Regions from separate parts of the Tolumonas auensis DSM 9187 genome, predicted to be linked through region 3. Evidence: predicted binding sites of a transcription regulator. Region 3 holds the regulator's gene; each other region holds the start of a gene.
The links. The regulator MetJ, encoded in region 3, represses methionine synthesis genes. The targets are predictions, from matches to a motif close to AGANNTCTAGANNTCT.

Region 1 (10,712 bases), 1.3 Mb from region 3:
AAAGATAGGCCACCAGTGTTTCCTGCTGAAATAACAGAATGGTGCTACATGAAGATTTTGCAATCAGATAACGCCAGCGCCGCCGGCCAAATGCCAGAAAAGGATTAAAACAATACCGTTCCATATGCAGTAATGCAGGAAGATCAGACAGCTCGGCGATTTTGCATTTTATACCGGGAAGATGAGGCGGGTTCTGAAAAAAATAAGCCAACGCATCCAGGTCGCGTTGGCATTTTTTACCGGACTGATTCATATCAGCAATGAATAATTACATAAAAACATTAACTATTTATTGGTGAAGGCAGTGGTTCGCCGGTGATTGGATGACGCGCTTCCAGAATATCGTTGCGTTCCATCAGTTTAGAAATCAGCTTGCTATCCGCCTGCTTCACTTTCTCTTCGGCCGGTGCAGCTGAAGCTGTTTCTACCGGTGCTTTTTTCTGTGCAGGCTTTTCAAGTTTCAACTCTGCAGATGCGGGTGTACCGTCCTGAATAATGCAGATACGCTCATGATATTCTTCATCGATACAATTGCTCAGTAAGCTTTCAGCATCAATATCGTTGGCAATAACGGTGATATTAGCATCCGGCATCTTTTCAATGTGACGACCTAACAACCAGGCCAGATACATTTCAACGTGATGGCCGCCGGTTCCCTTGGTAGTCAGTAATTCTACCGGTGAACCGCACTGGGTCTGGATCCGCAGCAACTCTTTTACAAACTCAACGGGCAGAGTCTTCTGGCTGGCGCTAACCACGATTTCAATTTTATTAAATTTAGTTAAATCCAGATCCAGGCATTTGTTTACTGCCTGTTCAATAACAATCAATATATTTTTCAGCATACCCGCTATCCTTTATTATTCATAACGTAACAGAAATCACCCTCTGCCAAGAGGTAGCCAGATTATAGGGCTTAGATCATTAGTTCAATGCTACATTCGGAACCTTTACAAGAAAATTGCAGTTCTTGTGATCTGTGCTCAACCTTGGTTTATTTTTTTGCTCAAAAAACACACAGGGCCCGCGATGGGCCCTGAAAAATCATATAGACTGTAATGTCTATTCGACATCGTAAGCCAGGTTTGGCGCCAGCCAGCGCTCAGCCTCAGCCAGAGTCATTCCCTTACGGGCCGCATAGTCTTCAACCTGGTCTTTTTGTATTCCGGCCACCGCAAAATATTTACACTGCGGATGACTGAAATAGAAACCAGATACAGCTGCTGCCGGTAACATGGCATAGGAATCGGTCAGCTTCATACCAATTGCCTGCTCCACGCCCAGTAACTGCCACAGCGTACCTTTTTCGGTGTGTTCCGGACAGGCAGGATAACCCGGTGCCGGGCGGATACCCTGATAATTCTCGCGGATCAGCTCTTCATTGGTCAGATTTTCATCCGCGGCATAGCCCCAGTATTCTTTACGCACCTGAGCATGCAGGTATTCAGCAAACGCCTCCGCCAGACGATCGCAGACCGCCTGAATCAGAATCGCATTATAGTCATCGCCGGCAGCTTTATACTGCTCTGCCAACTCGGCTTCACCAATCCCACCGGTTACCGCAAAACTACCAAAGTAATCAGCAACACCACTCTCTTTCGGTGCAATAAAATCGGCCAGACAGTAATTCGGGAACACTTCGCCATTACGGGCCTGCATCACTTTATTGGTCTGCTGACGCAGGAAATGGAACGTCTGCGCTACCTGACTGCGTGACTCGTCAGTGTAAATTTCAACATCATCACCCACCCGGTTTGCGGCAAACAGACCGATAATGCCACTGACTTTAACTTCACCGGACGTCTGTAAACGATCCAGCATCGCCAGGGCATCGTGATAGAGACGTTTCGCTTCTTCGCCCACCACTTCATCTTCCAAAATCCGTGGGAATTTACCCGCCAGCTCCCAGCTCAGGAAGAATTGCGTCCAGTCGATATAGTCGCGCAGTGTCGCAATAGCGACATCGTCAATGACCTTGACGCCCAATTGTTTGGGTTTCGGCGGCTGATAATTCTGCCAGTCGAGTTTCAGCGCATTAGCACGAGCTTCTTCCAGCGTGACCGGTGGTGTACGGGGTTGTTTACGGCTGTGCTGTTCACGCACCAGCACATATTCCTGGCGCAGACGCTCAACAAAAGTGGCTTTCTGTTCCTGACTGAGCAGATTCTGCACCACACCGACGGCACGGGACGCGTTGGAAACATAAACCACAGGCTCACTGTAGTTCTGTTCAATTTTCACGGCAGTATGCGCTTTGGATGTGGTCGCGCCACCGATCATCAGTGGGATCTTAAAGCCCTGACGCTCCATCTCTTTCGCGACATGGACCATTTCATCCAGTGACGGAGTAATCAAACCCGATAAACCGATAATGTCGGCATTCACTTCGCGCGCTGTTTGCAGGATCTTCTCGCAAGACACCATGACACCGAGATCGACAATCTCATAGTTATTACACTGCAGCACGACACCGACAATGTTCTTACCGATGTCATGCACATCGCCTTTTACCGTCGCCATGACAATCTTGCCGTTGGTTTGACCAGCACTCTTGCCTTGTTCAATGTAAGGCTGCAAATAAGCCACCGCGCGTTTCATCACACGTGCAGATTTTACGACCTGCGGCAGGAACATTTTTCCGGCACCGAACAGATCACCGACCACGTTCATGCCAGCCATCAGCGGCCCTTCAATTACTTCGATCGGACGGGCTGCCAGCTGACGCGCTTCTTCGGTGTCTTCATCAATAAAGTCAGTAATGCCTTTTACTAACGCATGTTCCAGTCGTTTACCGACCGGCCAGCTGCGCCATTCCTGCTCACGTGGGTCAATCGCCTGTTGTGCCGCGCCACCGCGATATTTTTCCGCAATGATCAGCAACTCTTCCGTAGCGCCCGGATGGGTGTTCAGCACCACCGCTTCCACTTTTTCTTTCAGCTCAGCCGGAATATCTTCATAAATTGCCAGCTGACCAGCGTTCACGATCCCCATGTCCATACCATTTTTGATGGTGTAATACAGGAACACGGAGTGGATGGCTTCACGAACCTGATCGTTACCACGGAAGGAGAACGAGACGTTGGAAACACCACCGGAAATCATGGCATGCGGTAAATTGGTTTTGATGTCTTTAACCGCTTCGATGAAATCAACCGCATAGTTGTTGTGTTCATCAATACCGGTTGCGACAGCGAAAATATTCGGGTCGAAAATAATATCTTCCGGCGGGAAGCCGACTTGTTCCGTCAGGATCTTGTATGCACGCTGACAGATCTCGAATTTACGCGCACGGGTATCCGCCTGTCCGACTTCGTCGAACGCCATCACGATCACCGCCGCACCGTAACGACGCAGCAATTTCGCCTGGGCGATAAACTTCTCTTCCCCTTCTTTCATGGAAATAGAGTTAACGATGCCTTTGCCCTGAATACATTTCAGACCCGCTTCGATAACTTCCCATTTCGAGGAATCGATCATGATTGGTACACGGGAAATATCCGGCTCAGATGCAATCAGATTAAGGAAGCGCACCATACACGCCTGTGCGTCCAGCATGCCCTCATCCATGTTGATATCGATGATCTGCGCGCCGCTGATTACCTGCTGACGAGCGATATCCAGCGCCTCGTCGTATTGCTCTTCTTTGATCAGACGTTTGAATTTGGCAGAACCGGTAACGTTAGTACGCTCCCCGACGTTCACGAACATGGAATTTTCATCAATGGTCAGTGGTTCCAGACCCGCAAGACGACAGGCGACCGGTAATTCCGGCAGCACGCGCGGTTTGATACCGTCCACCGCTTTGGCCATAGCCCGGATGTGCTCAGGCGTGGTACCACAGCAGCCACCCACCATGTTCAGGAAGCCGGACTCCGCCCATTCACGGATATGCTCCGCCATTTCATCGGCTTCCAGATCATAACCGCCAAAGGCATTCGGTAAGCCCGCATTCGGATGTACTGAAACATAGGTTTCACTGATGCGTGCCAGTTCCTGCACATACTGACGCAGCTCTTTCGGGCCCAACGCGCAGTTCAGACCAAATGACAGTGGTTCGGCATGACGCAGTGAGTTGTAGAAAGCTTCTGTTGTCTGACCAGACAAGGTACGACCGGAGGCATCAGTGATGGTTCCGGAGATCATCACCGGTAATTTGAAACCGAGCTTTTCAAAAATAGTATCAACAGCAAAGAAAGCGGCCTTGGCATTCAGCGTATCAAAGATGGTTTCAATCATGATGATATCAACGCCACCTTCGATCAGGGCTTCTGTCGATTCTTTATACGCTTCCACTAATGCATCAAAGGTAACATTACGCTTACCCGGATCGTTCACATCCGGTGAAATGGAGGCTGTACGGTTAGTCGGGCCTAATACGCCTGCGACAAATCGTGGTTTCTGCGGAGTTTTCGCATTCCACTCATCCGCAGCCTTACGCGCCAGACGTGCTGCTTCGCGGTTGATTTCCGCTGATAATTCTTCCATGTGGTAATCGGCCATCGCAATGCGCGTGGCATTAAAACTGTTGGTTTCCAGAATATCCGCACCAGCAGCCAGATAGGCATCATGAATCGCCGCGATAACGTCTGGCTTAGTCAGCACTAATAAATCGTTGTTGCCTTTGAGATCTGAAGGCCAATCGGCAAAACGCTCACCACGAAAATCTGCTTCCTGTAGCTGATAGCTTTGGATCATGGTGCCCATGCCACCATCAATGAGCAGAATACGTTCCTGTAATGACTGATGCAGTGCTGATGTATTTACCTTTACGACCACGGGCGGCTTCCTCAATATCGGTGATGCAGATGATTCTGAAACGAAACTGTCCGACATCCATGCCGGCGCAGTGTTGTGCTATTTTCTATTGTTACCAGATTTGTATTGTGACCAGACTAAATTTCCCAGTCCACGCCCCCGGCTTTCTGATCCAGAGTATCCAGATCATAAGGCGTAAGCTGGTAAACGTAGTAGTTCAGCCAGTTAGAGAATAACAGATGTCCGTGACTACGCCAGCTATGGTATGGCGGCCTGGCCGGATCATTGCCCGGATAATAATTTGCCGGCACATTCGGATTGATCCCGGCGGTCAGATCACGGTGATATTCATGATGCAGCGTTTCGGCGTCGTATTCAGGATGCCCGGTGACGAACACCTGACGACAGTCTTTCGTTGCAGCCAGATAAACACCCGCTTCTTCTGATTCAGCAAAAATCCGCAAATCGGTGTTAGCGCGGATGAAGTCGCCTTCAAAAGAGGCATACCGGGAATGCGGTGCCAGAAAAACATCATCAAAACCACGAACCAGCGGATCCTGCTGTTCCAGCTTGTGGTGATAATAGACGCCTGACAGTTTCTCACCACGGGTCTGTTTTTCCAGCCCGTATAACACTTTCAGAGCCGCTTGTGCCGCCCAGCAGAGAAACAGCGTCGAGGTGACATTTTTCTTCGACCACTCAATGATCTTAATCAGCGTGTCCCAATACACAACATCGTCGAACTGCACCAACCCCAGCGGAGCACCGGTGATGATCAGACCATCATATTTGTTATCTTTTATCTGATCAAAATCCTGATAAAAGGTTTCAACATGGATCCTCGGTGTGTTTTTTGATTCGCGATCATCAATACGCAATAAATCCACCAGCACTTGCAATGGCGAATTGGAGAGCATGCGCATCAGCTGAATTTCCGTCTCAATTTTTTTCGGCATCAGGTTCAGTAACAACACTTTTAATGGCCGGATATCCTGATGCGCAGCGCGGCTGTCTGTCATCACGAAGATATTCTCTTCGGTCAGCACACCTGCAGCAGGTAATTGGTCGGGAATTTTGATTGGCATGACTTGCTCCCACATCTATCAGTAAAAACGTCTGGACATCCGGAAATCTACACCATCCTGTGAGATCTGTCACCAAGATCCCCTTCTGATCGCCCTATCCAGAATTACGTTGGCCGAAATAACAACGATCATTGCTGCAAAATATTCTGTCTGAATCACATGATTAAAATGGGATCTGGCCTGATGATGAACCGGCGAGACCGCGCAATGCAGTGACGAAATTAATTTAGGAAATTGAATCAGAGCCGCAGGCGAGTATGATTATCTTCTCGTTTGCCGGAAATAATCTGCGGCAAACCCGCATTAGTTACTATTGGCTCCTCAATCGGGGCCAACAGTAACTGATTGTCAGCATGAAAATGCCTCATCAAACATATTGGTACCATAATGATCATTGAAATTATTACGACCGGTGATGAAGTCCTTACCGGTTTCACCGTTGATACCAATGCATCCTGGCTGAGTATGCAATTGCTGGAAAAAGGCTGGCAGGTGCGCCGTCGTCAGACCGTTGGCGATCGTATGGATGATTTAACTGATGTATTACACGAACGCAGTCTGATAGCCGATGTGATCATCTTTAATGGCGGCTTAGGCCCCACATCTGACGATAAAACCACAGATGCAGTAGCTCAGGTTACTGGTGTTCCGCAGGAACTGAACAGCGACTGGCTGGCCAATATGGAACAGAAATTTACCGCCCGCGGGCGTGTGATGCCGGTCAGCAACCGTAAGCAGGCAATGTTACCGCAGGGTGCAACCGTGCTGGATAACCCGATTGGCACCGCCTGTGGGTTTAAACTGCAAATCAACAAAGCCATCTGCTATTTCACACCGGGCGTTCCGAATGAATTCAAGCAAATGGTGCAGCAGCAGATCATCCCGGATCTGCAACAAAAATACCCTTCCGGCGCAGCCGTGGTTCGTCGCTACTTCACATTTGGTATTTCTGAATCTGCGCTGAGTGACCAGCTCGATCCATTAACCTGGCCTGAACATATCGAACTCGGCTATCGTTCTTCCATGCCGACGATTGAGATGAAGCTGATCAGCCAGCATGGTGATGCTGATTTTGCCACTGCGGAAAAACAACTGCTTTCGGTGATCACCCCGTATCTGGTAGCAACCGATACCTTGGATATGCCGGCAAAACTGGCAGAATTGCTGCCTGGTTCGCTGGAAATTCTGGAAGGCAGTACCTGTGGTGAGCTGTTAACTCAGCTGGCACCGGCTATTCCTCAGCTTTGCGCTGATTATCACCAGCATTTACCGGATAGCGCCGATGAATTGCTACAGCACATCCAGCATCATTCCCGTTTAACACTGGCGGTCGGCACAGCGAAAGATCAGCAGTATCCAATCGCATTGTGGAATGGTCTGCATGGCTGGGCACAGACGTTATATATCAGAACACTGGATGTTTCATTGCAACACCGCATTGTCGCGTTCGCCGCACAAGATATGTTGCGACGTTATCTGCTGGAACAGCCCGTGTTAGGTGAATATCAGACACTACAACGCACAGCCAGTGCGCACCGGCCTTAATTTTCACGGTAAACAGCAGCTCCGGCAGCAAAACCGGAGCTGTTAACCCTTTCAGACGCCAAGTAAATTGCGGAATTCATCACCGACCATGGTCGGCATGAATTCGGTAATTTCATAGTCTGCCAGTTTATGCAGATGGAATGGATCTGCAGCCAGAAGCGGCTCCAGTGTCTCCAGACTTTCTGAACGCGCCAGAATAATCCCGCCCGTTCTTGGAACTTTACGTCCGGAAGCGATGAAATGACCGGCATCATACTGTTCCTGCAGATATTTTTTATGTGCATCCATATGTGCTTCAATCTGTGCGATATCGACTTTATACGTCAGGGAAATAATGAACATATTGCACCTCCGCTCCGACAATCCGGGTTATTATCAATTTAACTCTGTATTCAGTATCAGCCAGTTATTTGCATGATGCCACCGCTATCCACAATCCGGTTATGTTTACGACCTGTAGAATTAAGGGATGTGAACGGGATCAGCACTATCGTGAATGACCCTCTTTTTGTGCAGGCCAGCGTCGGCTGCCAGATGCCGGTCTCTGATATGCAGTTACTTCGCTGGGTCATTTCACAGCAAAAACAGCATCAGAGCGGTAACGGTTGTTGTTACACAATACGGCGTGCAGCAGAAGAAAATCTGATAGGTCTGGTGAGTTTGCAGCGACAAGAGAACTATGCCGAAGAAAAATGTGACGATCTCAGTTACTGGTTACAACCCATGTATTGGCGACAGGGGTTAATGACGGAAGCGGTTACCGCCGTCATGCAACATTGGCTGGCGCTCTACCCGCAAAGCATTATTACGGCCAACAGCCACAGCAGTAATCTGGCATCACAGGCTTTATTACAACGGATTGGCATGAGATTAGCGGGAACGGATGAGACGAATAAGGAAGGCATCCGGCACTACACAAACAGCAGTGCCGGAAGAAGCTCAAATATTATTTCTTAGCTTCAGGTGCAGCTTCTGCTGGTTTCGCCTGATCTTTCACGATTTCCAGCAGTTCTACTTCAAACACCAGTACAGAGTTTGGCGGAATAGAACCAGCGCCCTGTTCACCGTAAGCCAGGTTAGCTGGCAGAGTGAATTTGAATTTAGAACCAACCGGCATCAACTGCACGCCTTCGGTCCAGCCCGGAATAACACGATCCAGCGGGAATTCAGCTGGTTCTTTACGGTCATAAGAGCTGTCGAATTTAGTACCGTTAGTCAGTGTGCCCAGATAATGAACGCGAACTTCATCGGTCGCTTTTGGTTTTTCACCAGTACCCATCGTCAATACTTCGTATTGCAGACCGGATTTGGTTACGGTAACGCCTTGTTTCTTGGCATTATCGTCCAGGTATTTTTTACCATTGTCTAAGCTTGCTTTGGCATCAGATTCTGCTTTCTTGGTAGCAGCTTCGTTGATCTTCTGATCATATGCTTTCAGTGCTTTTTCAATATCAGCATCGCTCATCTGGGCTTTTTTCGCCAGACCGTCTTTTACGCCGTCCAGAATCAATTCGTTATCCAGTTTTACACCCAAATCCTGCTGACGGGAGAGAGTAGAATTGATGTAACGTCCCATAGACAGACCAATCGCATAGGCTGATTGCTGTTCGAATGTTTTCAGCTCAACTTTGTCAGCAACAGGCGCTTTTACTTCTTCTTTCTGACAAGCTGCCAGAGATACTGTCACTGCAACCGCCAACAAAGACATCTTGATCATTTTTTTCATTATTTTCTCCACGAGAACAAATCCGGCTCTCTGTTTTTATTAACGAGAGGCTATCTAAGCAAGCGCTTTATACTACCGCCAGTTGTAATCTAACAACAGGCAAATAAAGGTAATTGTGAGAAAAATGATAAGGCATATAATGCGTCAGATGACAGATGAAGAGTGAAACAATGTTACAGCAGATAAATGAGCTTAATGAACGTATCGAGCAGCTGGAAAGCCGGCTGGCTTTTCAGGATGATACCATTGAAATATTGAACCAGGCACTGACCCTGCAACAGCAGGATCTGGACAAATTACGCCATCAGATGAGCTTGCTGATCAACCGGATGAAAGAGATGGTCGTCAGCCAGGTGGCCAGTCAGAGTGAAGAGACCCCGCCCCCGCACTATTAATAACGGGCAGATGAAATTCAGATATAAAAACGCCGGATTTAACACCCGGCGTTTTTTGTTTGCAGTCCTGGACGGCGTTTAACCAACCCAGGTATCACGCAATGCAACGGTCAGATTGAACACCGGTTTCTCTGCGGATGACAGTTTGCTGTCCGCACAGAAATAGCCTTCACGTTCGAACTGATATGCAAATTCCGGTTTGGCATCACGCAGTGATGGTTCCAGTTTCGCATGTGGCACAATGCGCAGTGACTGCGGATTGATCGTGCTCAGGAAATCCTCGGCTGCGCCCGGATTTGCCACACTGAACAGACGATCATACAGACGCACTTCCGCATCCAGCGCATGCGGAGCTGATACCCAGTGGATAACACCTTTCACTTTACGACCATCGGCCGGATTGGTGCCCAGCGTGTCACGGTCGCAGCTGCAATACAGGGTGGTGATATTGCCTTCCGCATCTTTTTCAACGCGTTCTGCTTTAATGATATAAGCGTGGCGCAGACGCACTTCTTTACCCATCACCAGACGTTTGTATTGCTTGTTGGCTTCTTCACGGAAATCAGCGCGATCAATATAAATCTCACGGCTGAATGGCACCAGACGTTCACCCGCTTCAGGAATATTCGGATGGTTCGGAATGTTCAGTTCTTCAACCAAATCTTCCGGATAATTTTCCAGCACAACACGCAGCGGATCCAATACTGCCATCGCACGTGGCGCACGCTCGTTCAGATCTTCACGAATGCAGGATTCCAGCGCACTCATTTCAACGGTGTTGTCCTGCTTGGTTACACCGATACGGTTGCAGAACTCACGCACAGCTTCCGGGGTATAACCTCGACGACGCAGACCGGAAACAGTCGGCATACGCGGATCATCCCACCCTTCAACAACACCTTCAGTCACCAGTTGATTCAGCTTACGCTTGGACATGATGGCATATTCAAGATTCAGACGGCTGAATTCATACTGACGTGGATGACAAGGAATAGAGATATTATCCAGAACCCAGTCATACAGACGGCGGTTATCCTGGAACTCCAGCGTACAAATAGAGTGCGTGATGCCTTCCAGTGCGTCCGAAATACAGTGGGTGAAGTCATACATCGGATAGATGCACCACTTGTTACCGGTCTGATGATGTTCGGCAAATTTGATACGGTAGATAACCGGATCGCGCATCACCATGAAAGACGATGCCAT
Region 2 (10,712 bases), 140 kb from region 3:
CGGCTGTTTGCCGGCATGAGGCTCTGTGGCCAGATAGATATGCCCCTGCAACGCATCCTGACGCGCGGCACCCTGTAATTCAGCTTGCAGCAATAACGGCACCACCAGCGCCTGTTGCGCTACTGATATGCGGGAAAAAAGTTTGTGCTGATCGGCCCGGTTTTCGGCATAGAGTTGGTCGATATGAAATTCCGCCAGTAATTGTTGCTGGCGGACTAACCGGATCTGGCTGTTGGTAATATTGGCCTGCGCGACCTGTTCCAGTAACAGCGGCAACAAATCATTCAGACCGGGGCTGTCGGAGGAGGATGCTGCGGCTTTGGGTAACTGCAGCGTCAGCTGCAGTTGATCTGCCTGCAGCGTGGCCAGACAACCGTGCGTTTTCCAGAACTGCAGGAACGGATTACAGTGTAACTGCAGCTGCTTTGCACTGAGCTCAAACGGTACGGCACCTTGCTGCTGCAACGCCACATCACGCAATTCCAGCTGCAGGCCATAGTCCTGCCAGCGCCAGCCGATATGAGCCACTGATGCGGATGACATCGTATCCGGCAAGAACTGTTTTAACACCCAGTCACGATGCAGCTGTAAATCGGGCAGACCAAATCGCAGTGCGGTGACCAGCACTGCCAGCAGCATCAGAACAACTGAAAGAAAAACAGCGCCACCACGCACTATGCCACGCCAGTTCACTTACATCATCACCACGTCGTACTGTTCCTGATTGTATAAAGGTTCAGCCTGTACTTTGACCTGCTTGCTGATGAACACCTCAAGCTCAGCCAGACTGTGCGACTCTTCGCCGCGTAACGCTTCCGCTACGGCCGGTGAGGCATACACCACAAACTGATCCGCATCATACGCCCGGTTGACGCGCAGAATTTCACGCAGAATTTCATAGCAGACCGATTCCACCGTTTTCACCCGGCCGCGCCCTTTACATGCCGGGCATTCGGAGCAGAGTACATGCTCCAGACTTTCGCGGGTACGTTTACGGGTCATCTCGACCAGCCCGAGTTGGGAGAAGCCGTTCACACCGGTCTTCGCCCGATCTTTTGCCAGTGCTTGCTCCAGACTCTGCAAGACACGGCGACGGTGATCTTCACTCTGCATATCAATAAAATCGATGATGATAATGCCGCCGAGATTACGCAACCGCAGCTGACGGGCGATCGCCGCAGTGGCTTCAATATTGGTATTGAAAATAGTCTCTTCCAGATTACGGTGTCCCACAAACGCGCCGGTATTGATATCAATCGTGGTCATGGCTTCCGTCTGATCGATGATCAGATAACCACCCGATTTCAGTTCAACCTTACGTTCAAGTGCCCGCTGGATCTCGTTTTCGACATCATACAAATCAAAGATCGGTGACTCGCCGGAGTAATAATCCAGTTTCCCGATCATCTCCGGAACAAATTCTTCGGTGAAATGGCTGAGTTGCTCATACGTCTGGCGGGAATCAACCCGGATTTTATCCAGGTCATCGCCGACAAAATCACGCAGAATACGGAACGCCAGACTCCACTCCGCATACAGCACATGGCTGGTCGGATATTTCTGGCGACGCTCCAGCACCTTGCGCCACAAGCGTTTCAGGAAGATAGTGTCCTGCTCCAGCTCTTTTTCGCCAATGCCTTCGGCTGCGGTGCGAATGATAAAGCCACCCAGTTCATCCACATTCCGGCTGACAATCTCTTTCAGGCGTTCCCGTTCTTCTTCACTATCAATGCGCTGTGAAACACCCACATGGGCACTGCCCGGCATGAATACCAGGTAGCGGGACGGCAACGTGATATCCGTGGTCAGACGGGCACCTTTGGTACCCATGGGATCTTTCACCACCTGCACCATGATGTCCTGCCCCTGACGGACCAGTTCGGCAATATTCCCGGCCTGAAAGTGCTCTTTTTCTTTTACATCGACACATTCGGTATGCGGCACAATATCGGACGCGTGCAGGAAAGCGGCTTTATCCATTCCGATATCAACAAAGGCCGCCTGCATACCCGGTAACACCCGGCTGATTTTACCTTTGTAAATATTACCGACGATCCCGCGTTTAGCCTGACGCTCAATGTGTACTTCCTGCAACATACCATGATCCACCAGTGCGACCCGGGTCTCTGATGGTGTTACGTTAACCAGCAATTCGGTTGACATAGTTCAGCCTTAGTAATCTGAAGTCATGAGTGGCGACAATATTTTTGCAGTAACAGATCTGTTTCCAGTAACGGCAACCCCACTACCGCAGAATAACTTCCGCTGAGGTGACTGACGAATTTCCCGCCGATGCCCTGAATGCCATAAGCACCGGCTTTATCCGCCGGTTCTCCGGTTTGCCAGTAACGGCTGATCTCTTCCGGCGTTAATTTGCGGAACGTCACCTGTGAGTTGACCAGAACAACTTCACAGCCCTGTTCCGAAGAAAGCGCAACCGCCGTCATCACGGTATGGGTGTTACCAGACAGTAACTGCAATATACGTTGAGCATCGGCGAAATCCCGTGGCTTTTCCAGCACTTCTTGCTCAAACACCACAATAGTATCCGCGCCTAATACCGGTTTTTGCCCCCGGCAGGCTAACCAGCCGGCCTGCGATTTATCGCGGGCCAGACGTTGCACATAATCAGCAGGAGTTTCATCAGGTTGCTGTTGCTCTTCAACATCAACTGACAGAACAGTAAAGGGGTAATCCAGCAGCGCTAACAGTTCCCGGCGACGGGGAGAAGCGGATGCCAGATAAAGCGCAGCACTGGCCGACATAATACTTACCTGATATTGAAACGACGGCGGATATACCGCAGAAAAAGATAGACCGAAGGCCAGAGCAATGTTGAGCTCAGTGACGCCCAGACAAAGCGGGTGTTGAGACGGGGAGATGCAAACAGGTGTTCAACCCAGAAAATCAGCAGTTGTCCGACAAAAATCAGCGATCCCATCACCAGCGCCTGTTGCCAGACGGAGAAGTTACGGATCTTCTGGTATTGTGCTGCAACGACACAGGAGATCACCGCCATACTCAGCGCATGGATGCCCAGCGTTGAACCCAGCAGGATGTCCATGATCAGACCGACAATCCAGGCACTGACGACATTCAGGTGATGCGGCAGCGCAATCACCCAATACAGCACCACTAACGCCACCCAGTCCGGGCGGAACATATCTATAGCCACCGGCAATGGCACCATCGTCAGAATAATCGCGACGATCAGGGTTAAATAGATCGAACCTTTACCATGGCCGGTCAATGAACCACTCATTGTCTGCCCTCCTGATGCGGCACTTCAGCGGATGCTGTTGCTGATTTATTTTTGTCGGTCGCAGACATTGCCGGCTGAGCAGCAGAAACAGTCGCCGCGGAACTCATCACCGGCAGCGGCCCCATGGATTTGGCATCTTGCCAAAGCAACAGCACATAACGCAGCCGATCCAGTGTCGCCAGTGGTTCAGCCTTGATCTCGGCGAAGGGGCTCTGTTCCTCATTGGCAAACCGGGTCACTTTAGCGACCGGATAGCCTTCAGGGAAATGCCCACCCATGCCAGACGTCACCAGAATATCGCCGTCTTTGATATCCACATTCCGGGGCAGATTCTTGAGCGTCAGCTCATTGATATTTCCGGTACCGGAGGCAATAGCACGTAAATCGTTACGCAGCACCCGCACCGGCAAGGCATGGCTGATATCCGTGATCAGTAATACCCGGCTTGAGGTTTTCCCGACACTGACCACCTGACCGATGACACCCTGATCATTGACGACCGGTTGTCCTTCATAGACATGATGTTCGACACCTTTATCGATCACGACCTGATAGACAAACGGGTCAGAGTCTACCGACAGAATACGGGCCACCAGCTTACGGGAATCCTGAGTCACCGGAGAGCCCAGCAGTTCGCGCAGACGGCGGTTTTCCTGACTCAGTTCGGCCATCCGCAGCAGATCACTGCGCAACAGGAAAAGTTGCTGCTGCAGTTGCTGATTATCTTTCAGCAATTGGCTGCGTGAGCTTAGTTGCAGACTGGCCTCTTCGACCACATCGCGGGGAACGCTCGCCAGATGTAATAACGGGCTGGCAAAGGTGTTGATATAAAGACGCATGCCGTCAAACAGATGAAAACGGGCATCAGAAACGATGCCCGCCAGAGACAGCAGCACAGTGATAAATAACCTGAGTTGCAGGGATGGTCCCCTGCCGAAAATAGTCCGCATGATGCTATCAGCCAGGGGTTACCGGAAAGGCAACCCGGGCAAGCTCAATTATTCGTAATGGAACAGGTCACCACCGTGCATGTCGATCAGCTCGAGAGCTCGACCACCACCACGGGCGACACAGGTCAGCGGATCTTCCGCCACGACAACCGGAATACCGGTATGTTCCATCAGCAGACGGTCCAGATTACGCAGCAGCGCACCACCACCGGTCAGCACCATCCCTTTTTCGGAGATATCGGAAGCCAGTTCCGGCGGAGATTGTTCCAGCGCCACCATGACCGCACTGACGATGCCGCTCAGCGGTTCCTGCAGTGCTTCCAGGATTTCGTTAGAATTCAGGGTGAAACTACGCGGTACACCTTCAGCCAGATTACGGCCACGAACTTCGATTTCACGCACTTCTTCGCCCGGGTAAGCAGAGCCGATTTCGTGCTTGATGCGTTCTGCGGTGGATTCACCAATCAGGCTGCCGTAGTTACGGCGCACATAGCTGATGATAGCTTCATCAAAACGGTCACCGCCGATACGGACGGAAGAAGAATACACCACACCGTTCAGAGAGATGATCGCCACTTCAGTGGTACCACCACCGATATCAACCACCATAGAACCGGTCGCTTCGGATACCGGCAAGCCGGCACCAATTGCTGCTGCCATAGGTTCTTCAATCAGATAAACTTCGCGGGCTCCGGCACCCTGAGCAGATTCTTTGATCGCACGGCGTTCAACCTGAGTCGCACCGCAAGGGATACATACCAGCACGCGCGGACTTGGACGCATCAGGTTATTTTCATGCACCTGTTTGATAAAATGCTGCAGCATTTTTTCGGTAACAGAAAAATCAGCAATAACACCATCTTTCATCGGACGGATCGCCGCGATATTACCCGGGGTACGCCCCAGCATCATTTTGGCGGCATGGCCAACAGCAGCGACAGATTTAGCGGTACCACCGCGTTCCTGACGGATGGCAACCACAGAAGGTTCGTTCAGTACAATACCTTTGCCTTTAACATAAATCAGTGTGTTGGCGGTACCCAAATCGATCGACAGATCGTTGGAAAACAAACCACGGAGCTTCTTGAACATGATGCGGGTGATCCTGATTAATTACGGGATATGCGAAAAACGGCCCACTTTACCAATCCCGGCCCTGATCAGCAAGCATCTGGCACAGAAGATAACCGGATTCCACCTGATCTTTGCATAATCCGGCTATTATTGATTCCGAAACGCATCCAGCCGATAAATGCAGCGATCCTTGCCGTGATATTAACCATCCCGCTGACGCAAAGAGGAATAAAACTTAACCGCATGAAAACGAACCACATCACGTTATACTGTGACTGATATCCGAAATTACCCTATCAGGAAGGGCTGAATGGAACTTAAACAGCGACATCTGCAGCAAGCCTGTAACCAGGGATTACTGACACCGGAACAAGTGACTCCGTTATGGAATTACCTGCAGAATTTACCGGCAGACAGTGCCACGTTCCGGGCGACACATATCTTGTTTTATCTGGGTGGGCTGATTGCGATTGCAGCGATGAGTCTGTTTATGACACTCGGCTGGGATGCCTTTGGTGGTATCGGCATTCTGCTGATTGCCTGTGGCTACGGCGTGGCAGCCTGTCTGGTGGCGGACTGGCTGCTGTGGCGGCAGCGACAACCGATCCCGGCAGGCTTACTGGCGGCTCTCGCCGTTACCATGGTGCCGCTGGCGATATACGGCCTGCAGGCACAGCTGGGTTACTGGGATGACGCTACCCATACCGAATACCGCGATTTTCACCGCTATATCGACTGGCGCTGGCTGATGATGGAGTTGGGTACGCTGTTGTTCGGTACGATCCTGCTGTGGCGATACCGGTTGCCATTTATGGTGATGCCGCTGGCGGTGGTGCTGTGGTATCTGAGCATGGATCTGACGCCGTTTCTGTTTCAGGAAGAGGATTACAGCTGGCTCCGCCGGCAACAGGTTTCGATGGTGGTCGGCCTGCTGATGCTGGGACTGGCGTTTTATATTGATCTGCGCACCCGTCATACCCTCGATTTTGCCTGGTGGCTGTATCTGTTCGGACTGATGGCCTTCTGGGGTGGTTTATCCATGCAGCATTCCGACAGTGAGCTGAGTAAACTGGGTTATTGTCTGATCAACCTGCTGTTGATCACGGTCGGCGGTATGATTGGCCGGCGGGTGTTTGTGATCTTTGGCGGCATGGGCGTTGCCGGTTATCTGGGTTATCTGGCGTGGGATTTGTTTGAAGACAGCCTGACATTCCCGTTTGTATTATCACTGATTGGCTTAGGCATTATCTGGCTTGGTTTGCTCTGGCAGCGTCATGAAGCACAAATTCAGCGACAGTTACAACGTCATCTGCCTGCCGCGTGGCGCGAGCTACTGGCTCAGCGGCGATAAATATCGCTCCGGTTCCGGACGTGATCACGGACGGAACCGTCATCCAGCTATATCTGTTTTTTGCATAATGATTTCTGATTTTAGACGTCTAAACATCCAAATGTCCGTTGACATACCTTATAATGCCTCGTAGCATGAACTCCTGACAGCGCACCGCTATTCAGTCTGATTTTCTGTGGCCACCCTATCCTGGTGGATATTTGAGTAAATTACGGTTCCCTTATGATTAAGTTATCTTCCCTGTCAAAAGCGTACGGCGAAGGAAAAAACGCCTTTTACGCCTTGAAAGGTATAGAACTCGATGTTCCCGCCGGCCAGATCGTCGGCGTGATTGGTGCATCCGGTGCAGGGAAAAGTACCCTGATCCGCTGTGTAAATCTGCTGGAACGTCCCACACAGGGCCGTGTGGAAGTCGATGGTGTGGATCTGACCGCCCTGGATGATCAGGCACTGACGCTGGCACGCCGCAATATCGGCATGATTTTCCAGCATTTCAACCTGCTCTCCTCGCGTACTGTATTTGAGAACGTGGCACTGCCACTGGAACTGGCCAACTGGCCGAAAGAGAAAATTACCGCCCGGGTCAACGAGCTGCTGGATCTGGTGGGCCTGACCCATCGTGCGAAAGCTTATCCGTCACAGCTTTCCGGGGGTCAGAAACAACGTGTCGCAATTGCGCGCGCCTTGGGTCCGGCACCAAAAGTGTTGTTGTGTGATGAAGCCACTTCGGCGCTCGATCCGCAGACCACACAATCGATCCTGGCATTACTGAAAGAGATCAATCAGAAACTCGGCATCACTATTTTGCTGATCACGCATGAAATGGGTGTGGTCAAGAGCATCTGTGATTCCGTGGCGCTGCTCGATCAGGGCACTATTATTGAACAGGGTGAAGTCGGCTGGTTCTTTGCACATGCGCAGGCACCACTGGCGAAGGAATTTATCCGTTCCAGCCTGCATCTGGAGATCCCGGCACCGTATCGCGAACGGCTGCAGAAAGCGCCGGCGGACGGTTTTATCCCGCTGCTGCGCCTGGGTTTCAGTGGTAACACCATTGATACGCCGGCGATTTCACATGCCAGCCGTCAGTTCGGGATTGATGTAAATATTTTAAGCGCCAGCATTGAGCAGATCGGACATTCCCGTTTTGGTTTCCTGCTGGTTGAACTGCTGGGTGATGCGGCGGCACAACAAACCACCATCGCTTACCTGCAACAGCAACAGATAGATGTCGAGGTATTGGGCTATGTTCAGCAGCATGCATGAGTTGTTATTGCTGGCGCTGGGTGAAACCCTGTGGATGGTGTTCGCTTCTGCGCTGTTCGGCACCATTTTAGGGGTACCGCTGGGTGTGGCACTGCACATCACCAAGCCCGGACAGATTGCCGCCCACCCGATCTTTAACAAGGTGCTGGGAACCGTGGTAAATGTGGGCCGTTCCGTACCCTTTATCATTCTGCTGGTCGCAATTATTCCGCTGACCCGTCTGATTGTGGGCACCAGTATCGGTACCAATGCCGCGATTGTGCCACTGGCGATCGGTGCTATTCCGTTTCTGGCTCGTCTGGTGGAAGGTGCGCTGATGGAAATCCCGGCCGGTCTGATTGAAGCAGCACAGGCTATGGGTGCCACTCATCGTCAGATCATCCGCAAGGTGATGTTACCGGAAGCACTGCCCGGCATTCTGAATGCCATTGTGATCACGCTGGTTGCGTTGGTGAACTACTCGGCGATGGCGGGAGCCATCGGTGGTGGTGGTCTGGGTGACGTCGGTATCCGCTATGGTTATCAACGGTTTGATCCGGCGATTATGCTGATCACCGTCGCGATTCTGGTTATTTTAGTGCAATTGATTCAAAGCATTGGTGAGCGTTTAGTGAAACGCGTTGACCATCGTTAAGAATGTAACAACGCTGTTGCCGGTGGTGGCGCAGTCAATGATGAAACAAGGAGTAAACGATGAATTTATTCAGTAAAGCGATTTTAAGTGCCGCCATTCTCGGGATTGCATTAACCGGTTGCGGTGAGAAAAAAGATAACCACCTGAAAGTAGGCGCGATTTCCGGTGCTGAAACTCAGGTAGCAGAAGAAGCAGCAAAAATCGCTAAAGAGAAATTTGGTCTGGAAGTGGAAATCGTGCAATTCAGCGATTTCGCGACTCCGAACGTAGCGCTGAACGATGGCAGCATCGACGTGAACGCGTTCCAGCATAAGCCTTATCTGGATTCTCAGATCAAGGATCGCGGTTTCAAACTGGTGGCTGTGGGTAATACCTTCGTTTACCCGATTGCCGGTTACTCCAAGAAGATCAAAAACATCAGCGAGCTGAAAGAGGGTACGCAGGTTGCAGTGCCAAACGATCCTACTAACCTGGGCCGTTCACTGCTGCTGCTGCAGCAACAAGGTCTGCTGAAACTGAAAGAGGGTTCTGGTCTGTCTGCAACGGTACTGGATATCGTTGAAAATCCGAAGAACCTGAAAATCGTGGAACTGGAAGCCGCACAACTGCCACGCGCACTGGAAGATGTGGAACTGGCAATCATCAACACCGTTTATGCTTCTCAGGTTGATCTGCAACCAACCCGTGATGGTCTGTTTGTGGAAGACAAAGAGTCACCTTACGTGAACCTGATCGTGGCTCGTGAAAACAACCAGAACGATGAAAACGTGAAGAACTTCGTGAAAGCGTATCAGGACGAAGCGGTATTCAAAAAAGCGTCTGAACTGTTTAACGGTGGCGTAGTGAAGGGCTGGTAATTCCCTCCTTTCCGGATAGATACGACGGTCGGCATTCGCCGGCCGTTTTCTTTTCTGCAAACAGTTTCTCTCTGCCCCATAGGCAATAGCCGAAAGTTACCTATAATCCCTATAAACTTATTGTGCACAATTCATTATGACCGACGACAACATGCCGGATTTGTTACGACTGGATAACCAGCTTTGCTTTGCGCTCTACAGCGCCAGCAACGCAATTGTGCGGGCCTATCGCCCATTGCTGGACAAGCTGGATATTACCTATCCGCAATATCTGGTCTTGCTGGTGTTATGGCAGCAGGATGAGATCAGTCTGAAGCAGCTGGGGGAACAGCTGTTCCTCGATTCCGGTACGCTGACCCCATTACTGAAACGGCTGGAAAGCAAAGGACTGATCCGTCGCGAACGCAACGAGCGGGATGAGCGCTTGCGGGTACTGAAGTTAACCGCTGAAGGAAACGCACTGAAAAAACTAGCGGCGAACATCCCGGTACAGATGCGCGACCAGCTCAGATTGTCCGATACGCAATTGCAGTTGCTGAAAGCCCACTGTGAGCTGGTACAAAAGCAACTGCACGAGCAGGATGATTGCTAAACCAGCAAAACCTGAATGCCTCGTTGTTCCAGCGCCGCCTGATCGGCTTCACTGATACCATGATCGGTGATCACGATGTCGATCTTGTCAATCGGCACCACCACGTTCGGCGTTTTACGGCCAAATTTGCTGGAATCCGTCACCACAATGATCTGCTTCGCCGCCTGACACATGGCCTGACTGACCTGATAGGCCTCATTGAAGGTGGTCGTGCCCTGTTCGATGTCAAAACCGTCTGCGCCGATAAACAGTTTATCGAAAGTAAACGCGCGGAAAGCCTGTTCAGCCAGACCGCCATGAAACGAGGATGAACGTTTACGGTAGGTGCCACCCGGCATCAGCAGATTCATATTACAGTCACGGGAAACCGCTTCATTGATAATCAGCAGGCTATTGGTCATCACCGTTAAGGCTACCCGCTCAACCAGCCAGGGCACCATCTGCAGGGTGGTGCTGCCGTTATCCAGAATGATCGATTCGCCATCGTGCACCAGCGAAGCCGCCTTGGCACCGATACGCTGTTTGATATTCTGATTCAGCGCCGTCTTCTCATCCATGGTGCGATCTTCCGCGACCGGATGTGAAACGGCTTCAGCCCCGCCATAACGACGCGTAACCAGACTGGCCTGCTCCAGATACCGTAAGTCACTGCGCACTGTCGCGCCGGTGATATTGAAATGGCTGGCCAAATCATTAACGGTGGTGCGGCCATGTTCCCGCAAGTAG
Region 3 (10,712 bases):
GGGCGTTGCTCATCATGGAAACAGAATTATGGCCAAACTTATTAGCCAGCTGTGGCCACCGGAAAATACCGGTCGTGATCCTGAATGCGCGCTTGTCCGAACGTTCCTGCCAGCGTTATCAGCATATACGCCATTTCTTTCAGCAAATGAGCCATTCGCTAACGTTGCTCCTGTGTCAGCATCATGAGGATGCCGCACGCTTTAAACGCTTAGGCGTTGCCGAACAGCAAATTGCCGTCACAGGTTCGATTAAATTTGATATCCAGTTGGATCAAAAGCAAATTGAAGCCGGTGAGCAATATCGTCAGGAATTAAATCATCGTCCGGTCTGGATCGCAGCCAGTACCCACAAAGGTGAAGACGAATTGATCCTCCGGGCGCATCGGCAGATCCTGCAGCAGATACCAGACACTTTGCTGCTTCTGGTTCCCCGTCATCCGGAGCGATTCACTGATGTGGCTCAGCTTTGCCAGAATCAGGGCTTCACACTCTGTCGTCGCAGTGAACAACGCACGGCCACGTCAGATGAAAATATATTGCTGGGCGACAGCATGGGCGAAATGGCTTATTACTTCCAGATCGCCGATCTGGCCTTTATGGGGGGCAGCCTCGTTCCGGTTGGCGGGCATAATTTGCTGGAACCGGCAGCGCTGGCCAAACCAACACTGATCGGTCCTCATTTCTTTAATTTCAATGATATAACCAGACAACTCGTAGAGAAAAAAGCCTGTTACATCATTCAGAATGACGATGAGCTGGCAAGAAACGTGATCACATTACTCCGCTCAGAGGAGCAACGGTTGGAGATGGGTATGGTTGGATTTGATGTGGTTGCCGCTAATCAGGGCGCAATAGCCAAGAGTCTCGCGGCAATAAGCAAAATCGTGCAATAAAATCAGCGATAGGAGTGATACGCGACCAGCAGATTTTGCCAGTCATCCGTCTGCCAGTGAAACAGCGGATGCAATGCCGATTCTTTTTGCAGTGAGCGTAACAACCGTGCCAGATTTTTGGTCTGCCAACGCCCCGGACGGCGGATGGCTCCCTTATCAAAATCAATCAGCCAGATCTTCCCGTTGGCATCACGTAAAATATTGTGTGCGTTCAAATCCGAATGATAAACACCGGCCTGATGGAACTGCGCCAGCACTTGTCCAATCTGCTGCCAGGTCTCCCGGGATAATGCCTCCCGCTTGAGGATCTGAACCAGATCTTCGGCTTCCGGAATACGTTCAATCAGGATGTCTGCCTGATAATACCAGCGCTGGCGCACCATCCGGGCAGCCACTGGTCGCGGCACGGGTAATTCATCCTCCACCAGCCTTTGCAGCAGATTAAATTCCGCAAACGCACGCGAAGAACTCAGACCGGTATAAAAAAACTGATCCGGAATATAACGGCCGATCAGGCCGCCACGCCAGTAATGACGCAGAACCCAGTGAGCCGAGTGATGCTGAAGAAACCAGGTTACGCCCCGGCCATGGGATTTCCCGGTGATCGCATTTTGCTGCTGCCAGTATTCAGCCGAAAAGTAATCCGGTGTGAAATCAGGTGCCAGCAAAGGGTCAAAACAACAAATTTGTCCGGCACTTTTCAGAATACGGGAAGCAGTCATGGAATAGCTCTCAGCGAAATGAACGCGCAATTCTACCCGCGTCGGCGTAACTTTGCATATCGGCCATATTATTCCGCATGCAAGGCACGCAGAACTTGCTGCAGGGTATCTCTGGCCGGCGCTCCGCCATCGGCCAGGACCGCTTTTTGCGCCCAGACAAACGCTTCTGCCGGCTCACCGCTCTCCAGTAAAGTCTGAGCCAGATTGTTGGCTGCTACCGCAGATGACGGATGCTGAATTGCGGCCCGCTGAAACCATTGTCGGGCAAGCAACAGATCCTGCTGCTGGTATGCGGCTAACCCTAAACCGATCAATGCAGTCAGGTTGTCTGGCCAGCGCTGCAATGCGGTCTGGTAGGCGGATTGAGCAATAGCTGAACCCGATGTCTTCTCTAAATCCAGTACGGCCTGAAGATAACGATCTTCCTGTGCTGACGCTGGCGGTAATTGCACCGGAGAAAGCGCCAATAACCCCCAGCGGCCGCCGCGCTGCCAGAGATTGTCAAATTGAGTGAATGTCCAGCGCTGATTCGCCAGAGAACCGGAATGCAGAATGATCTCCTGATGCGATAAATCATAACCGGTGACCACCGCATAATGCCATTTCGGATACCAGTTAAATGCCAGATTTAACAGCACAATTACTGGTCGACCTTCATCGATTTCTGCCAGTAATGCAGGCAACTCAGGTTTGATTTCATACGCCAGATAGCCCTGCCGGCGGACACTGGCTTTCAGCTCGGCCTGTAACGAACCGCCTCTGGCTGGCAGCAGCATTTCCTGAGCCAAATCCGATACTGACACCGTCTTATTTTGTTCTGCCAGCACCATTGCCAGAGCCGAAGGGCCACAATATGCGTCATCCTGCTGAATAAATGGCACCGATAACTGTTTATACGAAGAGCTAACGGCTGAAGCGGAGATAACAGGACGCTGCGCACAGGCAGATAAAAATAAAAAGCCCACCAGCAGGAGGGCTTGAATTATTAACCGCATAACTCAGCGAACAGAACGCGTGAACGGGAATACTTTGGTTAAACCAAGAATGTCCGTCACCAGTAAGAGAACAAATACAAATACCACTGCACCCAGTACAGCATTACCCGCAGCAGGTAATTGATCAATTTTATCGGATAACTGATTAATCTCGTCATCACTCATCGCGGCAACACGTTGCTGAACCAGCGCAATGTCCACGCCCTGAGCGGCGATGTGTTTCGCAACATCTTCTCTGGCCAGGAATTGCATCACCTGAGTACGTTCACTGGTCTGATGTACAGACATTGTTTCCTGTGCCGACATCATAGATGCTTTAGCAGGTAACGAGAGTGCCAATAATGAAACGACCAGCAAACGAGCCATTACACCCCAAAATGCAGACATACCATATCCCCTTTGTGTTTTTTTACTGTATGTATAATAACAACTTGATATTTTAGTGTTACGCAGCATATCCATTGCAGTATCTAAACACCAGATATCGCCTTTATAATAATAAACATTAATGTCTCTTGAGCGAAATTTTCATGCGCCAGAAAGTCGTTTTCCCCGGAACGTTTGATCCATTGACCAGTGGTCATTTCGACCTGATCAACCGGGCATCCATCTTATTTGATGAAGTCATTCTGGCTGTGGCAGCCAGTCCGGGTAAACGTCCGCTATTTTCACTGGAGGAGCGGCTCGCTCTGGCAAAAGAGGTCTGTCAGTCACTGCCTAATGTCACTATTACCGGATTCAGTAACCTGCTGATTGACTTCATGAAAGAACAACAGGCAACTATCCTGCTGCGGGGCATCCGGACTGGCAGTGATTTTGAATATGAATCACAGCTGGCGGCGATGTACCGCCGCATGATGCCGGAAATGGAAATCATATTCCTGCCGCCGGCGGAACAATACGCCTTTGTTTCCTCCACGCTGGTCAGGGAAATTGCACTGCACGGTGGCGATGCGGGTCAGTTTGTTACGCCTAATGTTGCTGAGGCAATCAAAGCAAAGCAATTACAGCTCGCTCAGTCATAACCTCCGGCAAACGGCTGACAAATCGGGCAATACACACTACTGCGCTGACCAAGGCGCAGTTCTTCCAATGGATGCGCACATACCGTGCAAGGTTGCCCTGCCCGACCGTATACCAGTAACTCCTGAACAAAATAACCGGGTTTACCATCAGTTCGCATGAAATCCCGTAACGTAGTGCCGCCTTGCGTGATCGCGCGGGCAAGCACTTTTTTCACGGCAGCAACTAAAGCCTGACTCTCTTCTGGTGTCAGCGAGTTCACTGCGCGTTTCGGGTGAATATGTGCCATAAAGAGCGCTTCATTGGCATAAATATTCCCAACACCCACAACAACACGGTTATCCATCAGCCACGGTTTAATCGCGCTGCGGGGTTTCCGGCTGCGTTGCCATAAATAATCGGCAGTAAACGCATCCGTTAATGGCTCCGGCCCCAGAGTCTTTAACAACGGGTGTTGATAAGGATCCTCAGCTGTCCACAATAAAGCACCAAATCGTCGCGGATCATGAAAGCGCAGCAATTTACCATTCGCTAATTCCAAATCCACATGATCATGTTTTTCTGCCGGCGTTCCGATTGGCAATATTCGCAAACGACCCGACATGCCCAGATGTAAAATCGCCGTTCCCAGTGTTGAACGCAGTAGCAAATATTTAGCTCTGCGTTCAATCTGTCGCAAAGGCTGCCCCTCAAGCAAACGGATCTCCGACGGAATGGGCCAGCGCAAACGGGGATGACGGATAACCACTCGCTCTACTACTATTCCCTCCATCCAGGGAGTAATACCTAATCGGCTGACTTCAACTTCTGGTAATTCCGGCATGCTGCATTCCTGAGCGTTAAACGATCTGATGACTTATTGTATTCCACAGTAACATTCAGCATATACGGAGCAGATTGCGATTCAGATCGTTCTTCATCGGCAGTAATACTTGTCGAAATTCGGAGCTGTGACTAAGTTAAACAGATAAAAGTGATAGATGGAGCAGACAAGATGACACCGCCACGCAGCGTCAGAATACAGGTTTACGGGATAGTTCAGGGCGTGGGCTTCCGTTACTTCACCCAGCAGGAAGCCAGCCGTCTCGGCCTGTGTGGCCGGGCGACAAACCTGTCTGATGGTTCCGTTGAAGTGCTCGCGCAGGGTGATGCACAGGCCGTGGAAAAATTGATCCACTGGCTGAAAACAGGTCCGAGAACAGCCAGTGTAGATTATATAGAAATCACCGAATTGGCAGCCGGCGCGGTGAATGCTTCTTCATTCCGCGCCTACTAGTTTTATCTTAATGTCGCACAGATTTTCCAGAGATCGGCCTGAACAGCCGCCGCGGTCACTTCCCGTCCGGCACCCGGCCCCTGCAGGATCAGCGGATTCGTACGATAAAAATCTGTTTCAATTGAGAAAATATTATCGCAAGGACGAAGGTTGGCAAACGGGTGTTCGGCTGAAAGCATATCCAAACCTACCCGGGCAGAACCATCCCGATCCAGTCTGGCAACATAGCGCAGTACCTTGCCACGAGCTTTCGCTTCATCAAAAGCCGCCACAATAGTCTTGTCCAGCTCGGTCAACCGCTCAAAAAATGCTTCCAGCGGGATATCTGCCAGCTCAACCGGCACCAGACTCTGCAAAGAGATATGATCCGGTTCCAGCTCCAGCCCTGCTTCGCGAGCCAGGATCAACAGCTTACGCCTTACATCATGCCCGGAGAGATCTTCCCGAGGATCCGGTTCAGTCAGACCATGCTGCCATGCCTGATCCACCAATTCAGAAAAAGGAACCGAACCATCATACTGCTGGAATAACCAGCTCAGGGTCCCGGAAAAAATACCGGAGATGCCATGAACCCGATCCCCCGATTCCAGCATCATGCGGATACAAGCCTGTACTGGCAAACCGGCACCAACGGTAGCGTTATACCGCCACTGTACCTGATGCTCAGCGAAGCTCTGCCGGACCCGCTGATAAAAGGCGCTTTCCGCCGCGCCCGCCAATTTGTTCGCTGTAATCAGGTGAGCACCGATCTGCGCAAACTCAGGATAATAACTGCTGACGGTCTCACTGGCGGTAAGATCGAGAATAATCAATTCGTCAAATGGGTGCTGCTCCAGTTGCACCAGCAATTCGGCCCAAATCACCGGCTGAGGATCAAAGCTATCCAGAACCTGCAGTGGATCAAGTCCGTCATCACTCAGAATGCCGCCCCGGGAATCAAATAATCCGTATAAGGTCAGTGTCAGCTGATGGGCCTGTTCAACATGATGCTTCTCTTTCGCCAGCAACTTCAGCCACTGACTGCCAATATTCCCTTTCCCTAATACGACCAGACCGACTCGTTTCGTCTGCAGAAACATAGCATGGTGCAGCGCGATCAACAGCGGCTCCAGAGTGATTTCACGTACAACGGCAACCAGACTCAAACCCTCAGGTGAGGTATAAATAAATTCCAGCGGCTGATCGACCAGTAAACGATAGAAGCGATGACATTGCTCCGCATTATCGCAAACACCCGTTCCAACCAGTCCAATCAGACTGAATCCATCGCGGCGAATGACTTCTTTGACATTTGCATGCTCTTGTTGCTGCAGCATGAATTGATACGCATCTGATACCATTTCCAGCGTATAAGCCAGCCGGACTATCCGGCGATCTTCCTGACATTTGCTGACCAATGGTGACAATTGCCGGGCGGCTAATAACTCTTCCAGGTGCGCAACCGCATCAACATAGTCACAGCCCGGTTGAATACGTAATTCAATTAAAGCAATCTGATCCAGCGAGGTCACAATCCGCGCGCCTTTCACCTGTGATTTACGGCGTAATATATGTGACGCACCCCCGTTAGGCGCATAACTTGAACGTAGCACCAGTTTTTGCTGACTGTGCAACAGCGGTTGTAACGTCCGTGAATGCAATACCGGCGCCCCTAATCTGGCCAGTTCATTGGCTTCGGTCAGTGACAAACGCTCCAGCAATTTCGCATCTTTTACGCAACGCGGATCTGCACTATATACGCCAGCGACATCACTCCAGATAGCCGTCGATTCTGCATCGGCCAAGGCTCCCAGCAATGTAGCGGAATAGTCAGAACCATTGCGGCCCAACAATAATGTCCGCCCCTCACTGTCTGCGGCAATAAATCCGGTAACAACAACCCGTTGCTCACCTGTACCCGCCAGGACTTCACGTAGCTTTTCACGGGACAATAGCTCATTGACCCGGGCCAGTGCCCCCTCTTCAGCCGAAAGAAAACGACGCGCATCCAGCCAGGCAGCCGGATTGCCACGTTCCGTTAACAGTGCTGCCAGCAGACGAGCGGACCATACTTCACCGTTAGCTAATATTCCGTTACGTTCATAACGATCATAACTACGCTTCAATACACCGGTTATTGTATCTATATCTTCCATCAGCTGTAACGACAGCGCCTGACGAGCCGGCCCATCCAATACATCTTCGATGAGACTTAATTGATAGCTTCGCAATCCATTCAGTGCCGCAACAACAGCATCATCGCCTGCTTCGCTCAGTTCCAGTACCTGCAGTAAACGATTCGTGGTTTTCCCTGCGGCAGAAACTACGATTAAAGCCCGCGGATCCGACTCCTGTTCGATTAATCCGGCGACACGGCGATAACAATTCGGATCAGCCAGGCTACTTCCACCAAATTTATGTACCTGTCGTCCTGGCAGGTGACCCGTTGCAGTATGCGGCATACTTCATTACCCCTTAATGCAGCCCCTTCGTGCTGTATTGATCATTTTTGTTCTACTTGCTGGCAACACAAGCGAAAGCCTGTTCCAAATCGGCCAGCAGATCGGTGATATGCTCAATCCCGACAGATAAACGTAATAACTGATCCGAAATGCCCGCCACACGCCGGGCTTCCGGATCCATTCCTGCGTGAGTCATACTGGCCGGATGAGCTACCAGACTTTCTACTCCACCTAATGACTCTGCCAGACAAAACAACTGCAAACCACCCAAAAATTGCTTTAACTGTTCGATATCAAAATCAACTTCAAAGCTCAGCATGGCACCAAAACCTTTTTGTTGCCGCTTTGCAATCTCATGCCCCGGATGATCAGGTAAACCCGGATGATAAATTTTAGTCACCTGTGGTTTTTGCTGCAGATATGCCAGAATAGCGGCGGCATTTTCCTGATGCGCACGCATACGTGGTGCTAATGTTCGCAGACCACGCAAGGTCAGATAAGCATCAAAAGCACCACCGGTATGACCCAGACAATTACCCCACCAAGCCAGTTTTTCGTGTAATTCGGTTTCTTTCGCAATAACAGCTCCGCCAACGACATCGGAGTGACCATTTATATATTTAGTTGTCGAGTGCACAACAATATCAGCACCTAATGCCAGGGGTTGCTGCAGTAACGGCGACAGGAAGGTATTATCAACCGCCACCAAAGCCCCGACTGCATGCGCCTGCTGGCAAATAGCCGCAATATCAACCACGCGGAGCAATGGATTAGATGGCGTCTCAATCCATACCAGTTTCGGCTTTTGTGCTAAAGCCTGTGCTAATGCTTCCGGATCAGTTTGGTCAACAAACAACACGCGGTAAGAACCCTTAGCGGCAACATGCTGAAATAACCGATAAGTCCCGCCATAACAATCATGTGGCGCGACCAGCAAATCATCCGCAGATAACAGTGCGGTTACTAGGTTAATAGCGCCCATGCCACTCCCGGTGAAAACGGCACCTGCCCCCCCCTCAAGTGCAGCCAACGCACCAGCCAAGGTGCTACGGGTTGGATTACCGGAACGACTATAGTCAAATTCTCTTTTTTCACCAAAGCCAGCAAACGTGTAATTAGTTGACAAATAAATAGGCGGGACTACAGCACCGAATTGTGTATCGACAGCAATTCCCGATTTGACAGCATATGTTTCCTGTTGGTAATCCGACATGACTAGTTCCTTGATGGCCGCTCGTTGTATCACGGTAACCCACCACCAATAAGACGTCAACACTTCTGGACGTCTACATGGCTTTGCCTATGGATTGCCATTACAGCCCATACGGGTTACTATGCTGAAGAGTGGATGAAATGACAGGTGTGAAATGAAAACGGCGTGGAATGGCGAATATATCAGTCCATATGCAGAACATGGCAAGAAAAGTGAACAGGTTAAAAAAATCACTGTATCCATTCCTCTGAAAGTATTAAAAATACTGACAGATGAACGGACTCGCCGTCAGATAAATAACCTGCGGCATGCAACTAACAGTGAACTACTCTGCGAAGCTTTTTTACATGCTTACACTGGGCAACCACTACCAGCAGACGACGATCTTCGCAAAGACTATCCGGATGATATCCCGCTGGCCGTGCAGCAACTCATGGCGGAAATGGGTAAGCCGATTGAAAAATACGATGAGTAATTACTGATTATCTCTCAATAATCCAGCTCTTCCGGAGATATATCCACCAGATCAATCTCCGGGATCATGTCTTCATGCCCGATGCGGCTATACACCAGCATATCGTCCAGATGTCCCTGCGTACGGCACGCATTTTGTAATGTGGCCTCAAGTCTGAAACCGGCACGCTCCGCTACAGCACGGCTTTTGTCATTACTGGCTGCGGTACGAATCTCTAGCCTTGTCGCATGCAAATGAATAAATGCATAGTCAGCCAGCAGCAAAACAGCTTCTGTAATATAGCCTTTCCCTGTTGCGGATTGCCGGACCCAATAACCTATTTCGTAATAGGGAACAGAGACATCCCTGACATGCAGACTGATGCTTCCCACTAACGCCTGATCTTCCCGTCGCACAATCATAAAACGTAATTCATGTTCTTTACGTTCGAACTGCTCTTTCGCCACATTCATTGTAGCGGTCACAGTCAGCAGAGATGGGTCTGGTTCTGCCCAATCTAAAAATAATTGATGTAATTCATAACTTTCAGATAAAGCAAGACGCAGTGGTTCAACCCATTCAAGCGATGGGGGCTTTAACTCAATTCGGGAAGAGATCAGCATCGAATCCTTTAGATCACTGGCAATAGATAACTAAAAACGAACCATGAATTTCTGCTTAAAAAACAGGAAGATAATCCCGGTTGCTCATTATGGTTACAGTATAGCAGAGGAAGGATCAGATCATAAGATGAGAAGAAAGGATATGGCAATCAGACTATAGTCTGAAAAAATAAAGCCGGGAAACCCCGGCCTTATTTTATTCTTCGGTAACTGCTTCAGCATCTACCGGACGACCAACCAGCTCAATATAAGCCATTGGTGCATTATCACCAGCGCGGAAACCGCATTTCAGAATGCGAGTGTAACCACCTGGGCGACCTTGAAAACGTGGGCCAAGTTCAGTAAACAGTTTACCAACAACATCTCTGTCACGGGTACGAGCAAATGCCAGACGGCGATTTGCAACACTGTCACTCTTAGCAAGAGTAATCAAGGGCTCAACTACACGACGTAGCTCCTTTGCTTTAGGCAAAGTCGTCTTGATGATCTCATGACGAACAAGGGAGCTGGCCATGTTGCGGAACATAGCCTGACGGTGGCTAGCATTCCGGTTCAGTTGACGACCACTCAAACGATGGCGCATGACCTTATCCTTCTAACAAAATCGGTAGAACCTGCGATCTGGATTAATTATCAGCCAGACTTGCCGGTGGCCAGTTCTCAAGGCGCATGCCCAGAGACAGACCGCGGGAAGCCAGTACGTCTTTGATTTCGGTCAAAGACTTCTTACCCAGGTTAGGAGTCTTCAGCAACTCAACCTCGGTACGTTGTACCAGATCACCAATATAATGGATTGCTTCTGCTTTCAGGCAGTTCGCAGAACGAACTGTCAATTCCAGATCATCAACAGGACGCAGCAGGATCGGATCGAACTCCGGCTTGTCTTCTTTCTTCTCCGGAACGGAAACATCACGCAAATCAACGAAGGCATCCAATTGTTCAGCCAAAATAGTGGCTGCACGACGAATGGCTTCTTCCGGATCCAGCGTGCCGTTGGTTTCCATATCGATAACCAACTTATCCAAATCAGTACGTTGTTCCACACGAGCGGCTTCAACATTATAGGCAATAC

Region 1: a site for MetJ is predicted at 5,866-5,881, ahead of metA (homoserine O-acetyltransferase MetA). Genes of this name have one in related genera too.
Region 2: a site for MetJ is predicted at 6,720-6,735, ahead of metN (methionine ABC transporter ATP-binding protein MetN). Genes of this name have one in related genera too.

The regions. Positions count from the first base shown of each region.
Region 1 is NC_012691.1:2,326,765-2,337,476, forward strand. Features, by position in the region: gene TOLA_RS10800 (GNAT family N-acetyltransferase) at 1-211, opposite strand, end outside; gene TOLA_RS10805 (hypothetical protein) at 282-845, opposite strand; gene metH (methionine synthase) at 1,063-4,776, opposite strand; gene metA (homoserine O-acetyltransferase MetA) at 4,893-5,840, opposite strand; gene TOLA_RS10820 (CinA family nicotinamide mononucleotide deamidase-related protein) at 6,228-7,385, shown strand; gene TOLA_RS10825 (YciI family protein) at 7,437-7,727, opposite strand; gene TOLA_RS16380 (GNAT family N-acetyltransferase) at 7,803-8,342, shown strand; gene fkpA (FKBP-type peptidyl-prolyl cis-trans isomerase) at 8,332-9,111, opposite strand; gene TOLA_RS10840 (SlyX family protein) at 9,282-9,506, shown strand; gene glnS (glutamine--tRNA ligase) at 9,585-10,712, opposite strand, start outside.
Region 2 is NC_012691.1:277,681-288,392, reverse strand. Features, by position in the region: gene TOLA_RS01365 (YhdP family protein) at 1-693, opposite strand, end outside; gene rng (ribonuclease G) at 694-2,163, opposite strand; gene TOLA_RS01355 (Maf family protein) at 2,187-2,765, opposite strand; gene mreD (rod shape-determining protein MreD) at 2,771-3,262, opposite strand; gene mreC (rod shape-determining protein MreC) at 3,259-4,212, opposite strand; gene TOLA_RS01340 (rod shape-determining protein) at 4,261-5,304, opposite strand; gene TOLA_RS01335 (DUF2157 domain-containing protein) at 5,597-6,637, shown strand; gene metN (methionine ABC transporter ATP-binding protein MetN) at 6,860-7,903, shown strand; gene TOLA_RS01325 (methionine ABC transporter permease) at 7,884-8,537, shown strand; gene metQ (methionine ABC transporter substrate-binding lipoprotein MetQ) at 8,597-9,394, shown strand; gene ohrR (transcriptional regulator OhrR) at 9,531-9,986, shown strand; gene srlR (glucitol operon DNA-binding transcriptional repressor SrlR) at 9,983-10,712, opposite strand, start outside.
Region 3 is NC_012691.1:135,738-146,449, reverse strand. Features, by position in the region: gene waaA (lipid IV(A) 3-deoxy-D-manno-octulosonic acid transferase) at 1-893, shown strand, start outside; gene TOLA_RS00700 (3-deoxy-D-manno-octulosonic acid kinase) at 896-1,615, opposite strand; gene TOLA_RS00695 (PA2778 family cysteine peptidase) at 1,684-2,610, opposite strand; gene TOLA_RS00690 (PA2779 family protein) at 2,614-2,997, opposite strand; gene coaD (pantetheine-phosphate adenylyltransferase) at 3,141-3,635, shown strand; gene mutM (bifunctional DNA-formamidopyrimidine glycosylase/DNA-(apurinic or apyrimidinic site) lyase) at 3,626-4,456, opposite strand; gene yccX (acylphosphatase) at 4,628-4,909, shown strand; gene TOLA_RS00670 (bifunctional aspartate kinase/homoserine dehydrogenase II) at 4,912-7,350, opposite strand; gene metB (cystathionine gamma-synthase) at 7,403-8,563, opposite strand; gene metJ (met regulon transcriptional regulator MetJ) at 8,718-9,038, shown strand; gene TOLA_RS00655 (GNAT family N-acetyltransferase) at 9,053-9,640, opposite strand; gene rplQ (50S ribosomal protein L17) at 9,837-10,223, opposite strand; gene TOLA_RS00645 (DNA-directed RNA polymerase subunit alpha) at 10,267-10,712, opposite strand, start outside.